Stieleria sp. JC731: one gene and its partner. Each later gene encodes a partner of the first gene's protein in a complex. Links are inferred from orthologs where the notes say so. Each region holds a gene or a part of one and is shown on either strand. Other genes may lie near its edges. The genes, in order: hisH and hisF.

Region 1 (3,111 bases):
CAAATGGATTCAAACGCACAAAACATTCCTTTTTGAGTTCATCGACCAGGGACCGCATGCTCCATCAACAATCACCGTCAGGGTGTTCGTCACGCGAATGTGGCCCATTCCTGCCATGTCCCTGTTCTCATGTCCTGTTTCCCAGATTCACCAGCCCAAGCATTCGGCGATGGGCTTTTCTGGAAGGCCGCAAAGAATCCCGATCCGCGGATGAACCGGAAGGGGAAAGATAGGGCAAAGGCAAAAGTTTTTCGGTTTGCACAATTTGGCACGCCCCAACTTCAGACTGCGTAATGGCTTGCAATTGCCAATCTGCACCGAAATATTTTTCATCAACTTTTGAACGAGGCGAAGCTGGGAAAGCTGGGCAAATTCGCAACCGGAGGGTTTCAATCCGGCCCGAGTCGGACCGATCGATGCTTTTGCCGTGCTATCGAGGACCATTCGAGAACAGAATCCTAGCAGTCGAATTGTTTCTCGATTGATCAGCCAGCGTCGCTGCCGTGGAAGATCAGATTCGCGACCTGCTTTTCGGGTCAGAGTCCTTACAAAGTCGCCTTGGACGACAGAAATCCAGCGGGAAGAGCGTTACCTTCACGGAGTGAAGGGCGACAATCGGAAATTAACGGCTGCTAGGCGGTTGCAGTGTAAGCCCACTGAAAAGTTCCGGCTTCTGAAAGCGAGGCTGTTGGCTTCAGCTCGGTGACTCCGTTGCCATCGGTGCGAGTCGATGATCCGACGGGTTCCAGGTTCCAAGCCGGTTCCGAGGTGCCACGGATTTGATATGTCGAAAGCAGTCTCTCTGGCGACACCTTGGTCCGGCAGGCCCATTCAAAGTGGAAACCGTTTTCGATCGGCTGCACACTCAAGCTCCAGTGGCTCGTTCCTGCACAACCGACTCCCAAAGCAACTTCCTGATCATTGATCACTTCGACAGAGAGCTGCTGCAGCGGAGGAGATGCCGGCCAGGGTAACTCTTCAGCTTCCTCAAATGACTCGACGACGGAATCGCCGCATACCAATTGATGAATGAATCGATCGCCATTCCAGGTGAAATCGACGCGACGCTTTCCATCGGGATGGACAAGCTGGACGGGTTGAACTTGCTGACTCACTCGTATGATCTTTGTTCGATTGTTTTGATTTGAAACTGCCGCACTGGATAGCAGATCTGTTAAGCCGCCCGCCTACAACGCGTTGACGCTCACATCACGTTCTCAATGCGAAGATGACGCACCAGATGTGCTCGCGATGATGAATGGCAAATCAGCAGGCAACAAGCTGCGTGAAACGCCGAAGCAACTGCAGACCGTTTGCTTGGCTTTTCTCGGGGTGAAACTGTGTGGCGAAAAGGTTGTCTCGCGAAACCATCGCACAAAATTCATGTCCGTAGTCGCATGTTAGCGCGACGACATCGGAATCGGCAGGGCGCACATAGTACGAGTGCACGAAGTAGAAATGAGTTTCGTCGTCGACATCGCTTAGCAAAGCACACTCGTTCTGTTTTTTGACAGTGTTCCATCCCATGTGTGGAACCTTGTACTGGTCTGGAAGCTCGAACCGCACGACTTCACCCGGCAAAATGCCCAAACCTTTGTGGCTGCCGTGCTCGAAGCCTTCGTCAAAGAGCAACTGCAGCCCCAGACAAATGCCCAGAAAAGGTCGGCCGGTGCTGCAATAGTCGCGAATCGGCTGAGCCAGATCGCGGCGATTGATTTCCGCCATCGCATCGCCAAATGCACCGACGCCGGGCAAAATCAGCTGCTCAGCGTCAGCGATTTCATGAGGATCTGAAGAAATCTTGGCTTCCCCCCCGACTCGCTGGACCGCTTTTTGGACGCTGCGGAGATTTCCCATCTGGTAGTCGACGATTGTGATCATAGGAATGTCGGAGGCGGAAATGATGGCTTATCGAATATGGGAAACTGGAACATTGTCCGGACACGTTAGTACGAAAAGTGTTCGGCGTGTAGTCCCGATCACTTCGTCGCCAAAACGACCGTTTCGACCGCGATGTGTTGGCAACCATTTTCGAGGGCCGCGTTATCGATATTGTGAACCTTTAGCGAGATCCCCCCGACAGATACGCCTGCTTCTGCACACAGCTGGGGTGAACGGCTAGGTGGACGAAATGGCCCGTCTGATTTACGATCCGCAGCAAAAGAACGATGTAGAAAAACGGAATAGTTGAAAAGAGCCAATGCCAGACTCATTATTGCCGCTTGACCGGTTGATGAAGACACTCGCCGAACGAGCCGAAACCCGCCCAGAAGGGTCTTACACGACCAAATTGATGGAGGCCGGAACGGCGAAGATCGGTTCGAAAATCCTAGAAGAGGCAGCCGAATTGATCGAGGCTGCCGACGAACCCGGCGAAGAAGGACGCAATCACTTTGTCTATGAAGCCGGCGATTTGATTTATCACACGCTGGTGATGTTGGCCTATCGCGGAGTCAGCTTGGACGAAATCGCTGCCGAGCTTGCCCGTCGCGAAGGCACGTCAGGGTTGGAAGAAAAAGCCAGCCGCCAAAACCAATCTTAGCTGCCGCTACGGCAGATCCAGCAATCGAACAAAAGATAATAAAGTAAGAACGATCGATGGGACTCACAGATAAAAACCTGCGTATTGGAATCCCTAGCAAAGGGCGTTTGAGTGAACTTTCCGGAGAGCTGTTGCTGCAAGCGGGGCTGAACTTCCGGCGTCAGAATCGTGGCCTCTTTGCCAAAGTCAAAGGGCTGCCGATCGATATGATTTTCCTTCGCACCGACGATATCCCAACCCTGGTTGCCGAAGGCGCAATCGACATGGGCATTACCGGTAGTGACTTGGTCGAAGAAGCCAACGCCAATGTCACCACCCGCATGCGATTGGGTGTCGGACGTTGTCGTTTGGCGATCTGCATTCCCGAAGACAGCGAGATTCGTTCGGCCAACGAACTCGACGGCAAACGAATCGCCACCAGCTTTCCCGCCATCACGAAAGCCTACCTGGGACAACACAACGCGTTGGCTCACATGGTTTCTCTGTCCGGCAGTGTCGAAGTGATGATCAGCCTTGGCGTTGCCGATGCGATCGTCGACCTGGTCGAAACCGGCAGCACGCTGGCGGCC
Region 2 (3,168 bases), on another replicon or contig:
GCCAATCCGCGGACGATTTCGAGAGCCGAATCGAGGTCGAGCAGGTTGTTGTACGAAAGCTCTTTTCCGCTGATCTGGCGAGCCGAAACCAAGTTCGCACTGCGAACGGTCGGGTCGGCGTAAACGGCGGCGCGTTGATGTGGGTTTTCACCGTAACGCAGTTGTGTTTTTCGACGCAGCGAAAGGTGCATCGCCGAAGGAAATTCCCCGGCGATTTTGTCACCACGCATGTAGTCGGCAATCGCTCGGTCGTAGGCGGCAGTGTGGTCAAACGCGTCTGCAGCCAACTGTTTGCGAAGTTCCAGTGTTGTTCCGCCAGCATCAAGCTGCTCAAGGATTTCGCCGTATTGCTCTGGGCTGGTCGCAACAGCGACGTCTTGGTGGTTCTTCGCCGCGGCGCGAACCAAGCTTGGGCCACCGATATCAATCTGTTCGACACACTCTTCGAATTTCGCGCCCGGTCGAGATGCGGTCGCGGCGAAGGGGTAGAGATTGACCACCACCAGGTCGAACGGGGTGATGCCGTGCTCCTCGATCGAGGCGATGTGATCATCGCGATCACGGCGAGCCAAGATTCCGCCGAAAACTTTTGGGTGCAGCGTTTTGACACGGCCGTCAAGCATTTCCGGAAATCCGGTGTACTCTGCGACGTCAAGGACTTCGATGCCCGACTGTTCCAGGTGACGACGGGTTCCGCCGGTGCTGTAAATTTTCACCCCAGCCCGTTGCAATCCGGCTGCGAGGTCGGCGAGGCCAAGTTTATCGCTAACGCTAATCAGGGCATTGCGAACCGGGGTAACGTTTGACACGGAATACAAATCCACAAAATCGAGGGGGAAAGCGGCTGGCCGCCGCGGGCTTCGGCGGACAAATCGCCGTTTCTAAATCTGAGCCACAATGGATTACCAAGCAAATTAAATTCGCGACACGGCATGCGGTCAACCGGCACGGCGGTTTCAAGGGCCTGTCCGTTTTCATATAACCCACCTGGAAATCCCATCACCACTTCACAATGACCCCGCGCCGATGCTAGCTGCCCGAGTAATTCCGTGCCTTGATGTCCATGGTGGACGAGTTGTCAAAGGGACGAACTTTGTGAATTTGCGTGATGCGGGCGATCCTGTCCAAGTTGCCAGCCGTTATGAGGCCGAAGGTGCCGACGAACTGGTTTTTTTGGATATTACCGCTAGCCACGAAGAACGCGACATCATTTTGGATGTCGTCCGTCGAACTGCCGATTGCGTCTTTATGCCGCTGACCGTCGGCGGGGGCGTGCGGACCATCGAGGACGTTCGCGATCTGCTGAATGCTGGCTGCGACAAGGTTTCGATCAATTCGGCCGCGTGCAAAGATCCAGAATTCGTCCGACGCGCCGCAGACCGATTCGGCAGCCAATGCATCGTCGTCAATATTGACCCCAAACGCGTGATCCGTGACGGAAAAGAATTTTGGGAAGTTCACATCAATGGCGGTCGAAAGCCCACCGGGTTGGAAGCTGTGCAGTGGGCAAAGGAAGTCGAACAGCTCGGCGCCGGTGAAATTGTCCTCACCAGCATGGATGCCGATGGTACTTGCGATGGCTACGATTTGCCCGTCACCTCGGCTGTCAGCGAAGCCGTCTCGATTCCCGTCGTCGCCAGCGGCGGTGCCGGTAATCCACAGCACCTTGCCGATGCGATTTTGAAGGGAAAGGCCAGTGCGGCACTCGCGGCCAGCATCTTTCACTTCGGCCAGTTCACCATCGAAGAAACTAAACAAGTGATGCGTGACGCTGGGATCGCAGTACGGTTGTAAATACGGTGCGTTTGTAAATACAGTGCGGTTGTAGTGAAGCGAGTTTATGAATTCTGCATTCACCACACTCGTTCGAGGTGGGGAAACCAAGCGGCCGTCTTATCGATACGATTCATTTTTCGACTCGTCTGCTTTTAAGCTTGGCATCGGTCTTGTTTTGATCTGTCTACGAAGCCACGCCAAAGACCCGTCTGAACATACCGATGGATAATCTTTTTTCGGGTTTGCCAAGCGACCCAAAGGCACCGTTGCCCAAAGAATTGGTCGACGTGTTAGTCAGCCAGTCCGGCGTTCGTATCGAGCGGATCGTGTCGGACGGCCAAGCGAGCCCGACTGATTTTTGGTATGACCAAGACGAGCACGAATGGGTGGTCGTCTTGCAGGGACGTGCAAGGCTGCAGTTTGACGATGGGCGAATGCTCGAATTGTTACCCGGCGATCACCTGATGATTCCGGCGCATCAAAAGCATCGTGTCGACTGGACCAGCAACGATGAGTTCACGATCTGGCTGGCTGTCTTCTATCCCGAAAGCTGAACAGCTCACGTGTTAACTGCATGCACCTGCTAGACTAACGAACTCCCACCTTCTCTCGCTTGGATCGTTAATCGTGAAGACTGCACAGTCGCATTCCTGCAAACCCCGTCATTTCATTCTCGCTGCTCTGCTGGTATCGATTCCATGCATCGGTTGTGGCTCGAAACAATCCAATGAGCCAGACGCGCTGGAGACAACGGGATCAGCAGCTGATCTGGCGGGCATTTCAGAAGCAGTCGAAGCCGCCGCTGTAAGCGTTCGGCGTGATGGCGATGGGCAAATCATCGAAGTCAACTTTCGTGATCGATCGCTAGCCGATGTCATTGGGCAGCTGGCCTCGTTGCCAAAGCTTCGCAGCCTATTGCTCTCTGGATCGGATGTGGATGACAGTGGATTGGCTTCCGTCGCCAAGGTCAGCACGCTGGAGAATCTGGACCTGCGAGGGTGTGCGATTTCCGATTCAGGACTTGAGCATCTTGAGCAGCTATCCAAGCTTAAGTCGATCAAGCTTTCCGGCAAGGACGACGCGACCAAAGTCACGCAAGGCGGTGCGAATTCATTGGGGAAGATTGCCAGCCTAAAAGTAATCGCATTGGACTTTTTGCCGATCGGAAACACCGGCGTGCAGTCGCTGTCTGGCTTGTCAGAATTGAAAGAGCTTTACCTTGCTGGGACATCGCTAAGTGATGAGGCAGCTGTTGCGATTGCAAAGTGTTCGAAGCTTTCGAAGTTGCGATTGTCATCGAACGATCTCAGTAGCCAAGCGGTGAATCAACTTGCCTCCTTGGGCGAATTGGTTGAACTCGATATCAGCGACTGCCCCAAAGTCGACGACGCG

Evidence for each region.
Region 2: the proteins of hisH (region 1) and hisF are in contact, whole or in part, in a crystal structure (PDB 6RU0), measured with the Thermotoga maritima proteins. The link is inferred for Stieleria sp. JC731 from one-to-one orthologs. Residues at the interface, in WP_004080484.1 of Thermotoga maritima: Asn15, Arg18, Arg22, Arg117, Leu118, Pro119, His120, Met121, Gly122, Trp123, Asn124, Asn134, Gly135, Tyr136, Tyr138, Val140, Tyr158, Glu180, Lys181, Ser182, Ser183, Lys184, Ile185; in WP_004080486.1 of Thermotoga maritima: Met1, Leu2, Ala3, Arg5, Ser40, Glu41, Asp45, Glu46, Ala70, Glu71, Ile73, Asp74, Ile75, Pro76, Phe77, Asp98, Lys99, Ser122, Gln123, Glu161, Thr195, Leu196, Asn247, Arg249, Glu251.

What each region holds. Positions count from the first base shown.
Region 1 is NZ_JAJKFQ010000011.1:642,236-645,346, reverse strand. Bases 75-2,864 are described here. They hold hisH (imidazole glycerol phosphate synthase subunit HisH), read right to left. Parts: upstream 1,882-2,864; coding sequence 1,267-1,881; downstream 75-1,266. Other genes in these bases: hisG (ATP phosphoribosyltransferase), read left to right, coding at 2,599-2,864; LOC67_RS19310 (phosphoribosyl-ATP diphosphatase), read left to right, coding at 2,201-2,542; LOC67_RS19320 (hypothetical protein), read right to left, coding at 633-1,115. In the rest of the region: CAP domain-containing protein, read right to left, coding at 1-58; more of hisG, read left to right, coding at 2,865-3,111. UniProt on the Escherichia coli protein: IGPS catalyzes the conversion of PRFAR and glutamine to IGP, AICAR and glutamate. The HisH subunit catalyzes the hydrolysis of glutamine to glutamate and ammonia as part of the synthesis of IGP and AICAR.
Region 2 is NZ_JAJKFQ010000002.1:599,564-602,731, reverse strand. The notes cover bases 64-2,910. They hold hisF (imidazole glycerol phosphate synthase subunit HisF), read left to right. Parts: upstream 64-1,026; coding sequence 1,027-1,794; downstream 1,795-2,910. Other genes in these bases: LOC67_RS07895 (leucine-rich repeat domain-containing protein), read left to right, coding at 2,404-2,910; LOC67_RS07900 (cupin domain-containing protein), read left to right, coding at 1,998-2,330; purH (bifunctional phosphoribosylaminoimidazolecarboxamide formyltransferase/IMP cyclohydrolase), read right to left, coding at 64-809. Also shown: more of purH, read right to left, coding at 1-63; more of leucine-rich repeat domain-containing protein, read left to right, coding at 2,911-3,168.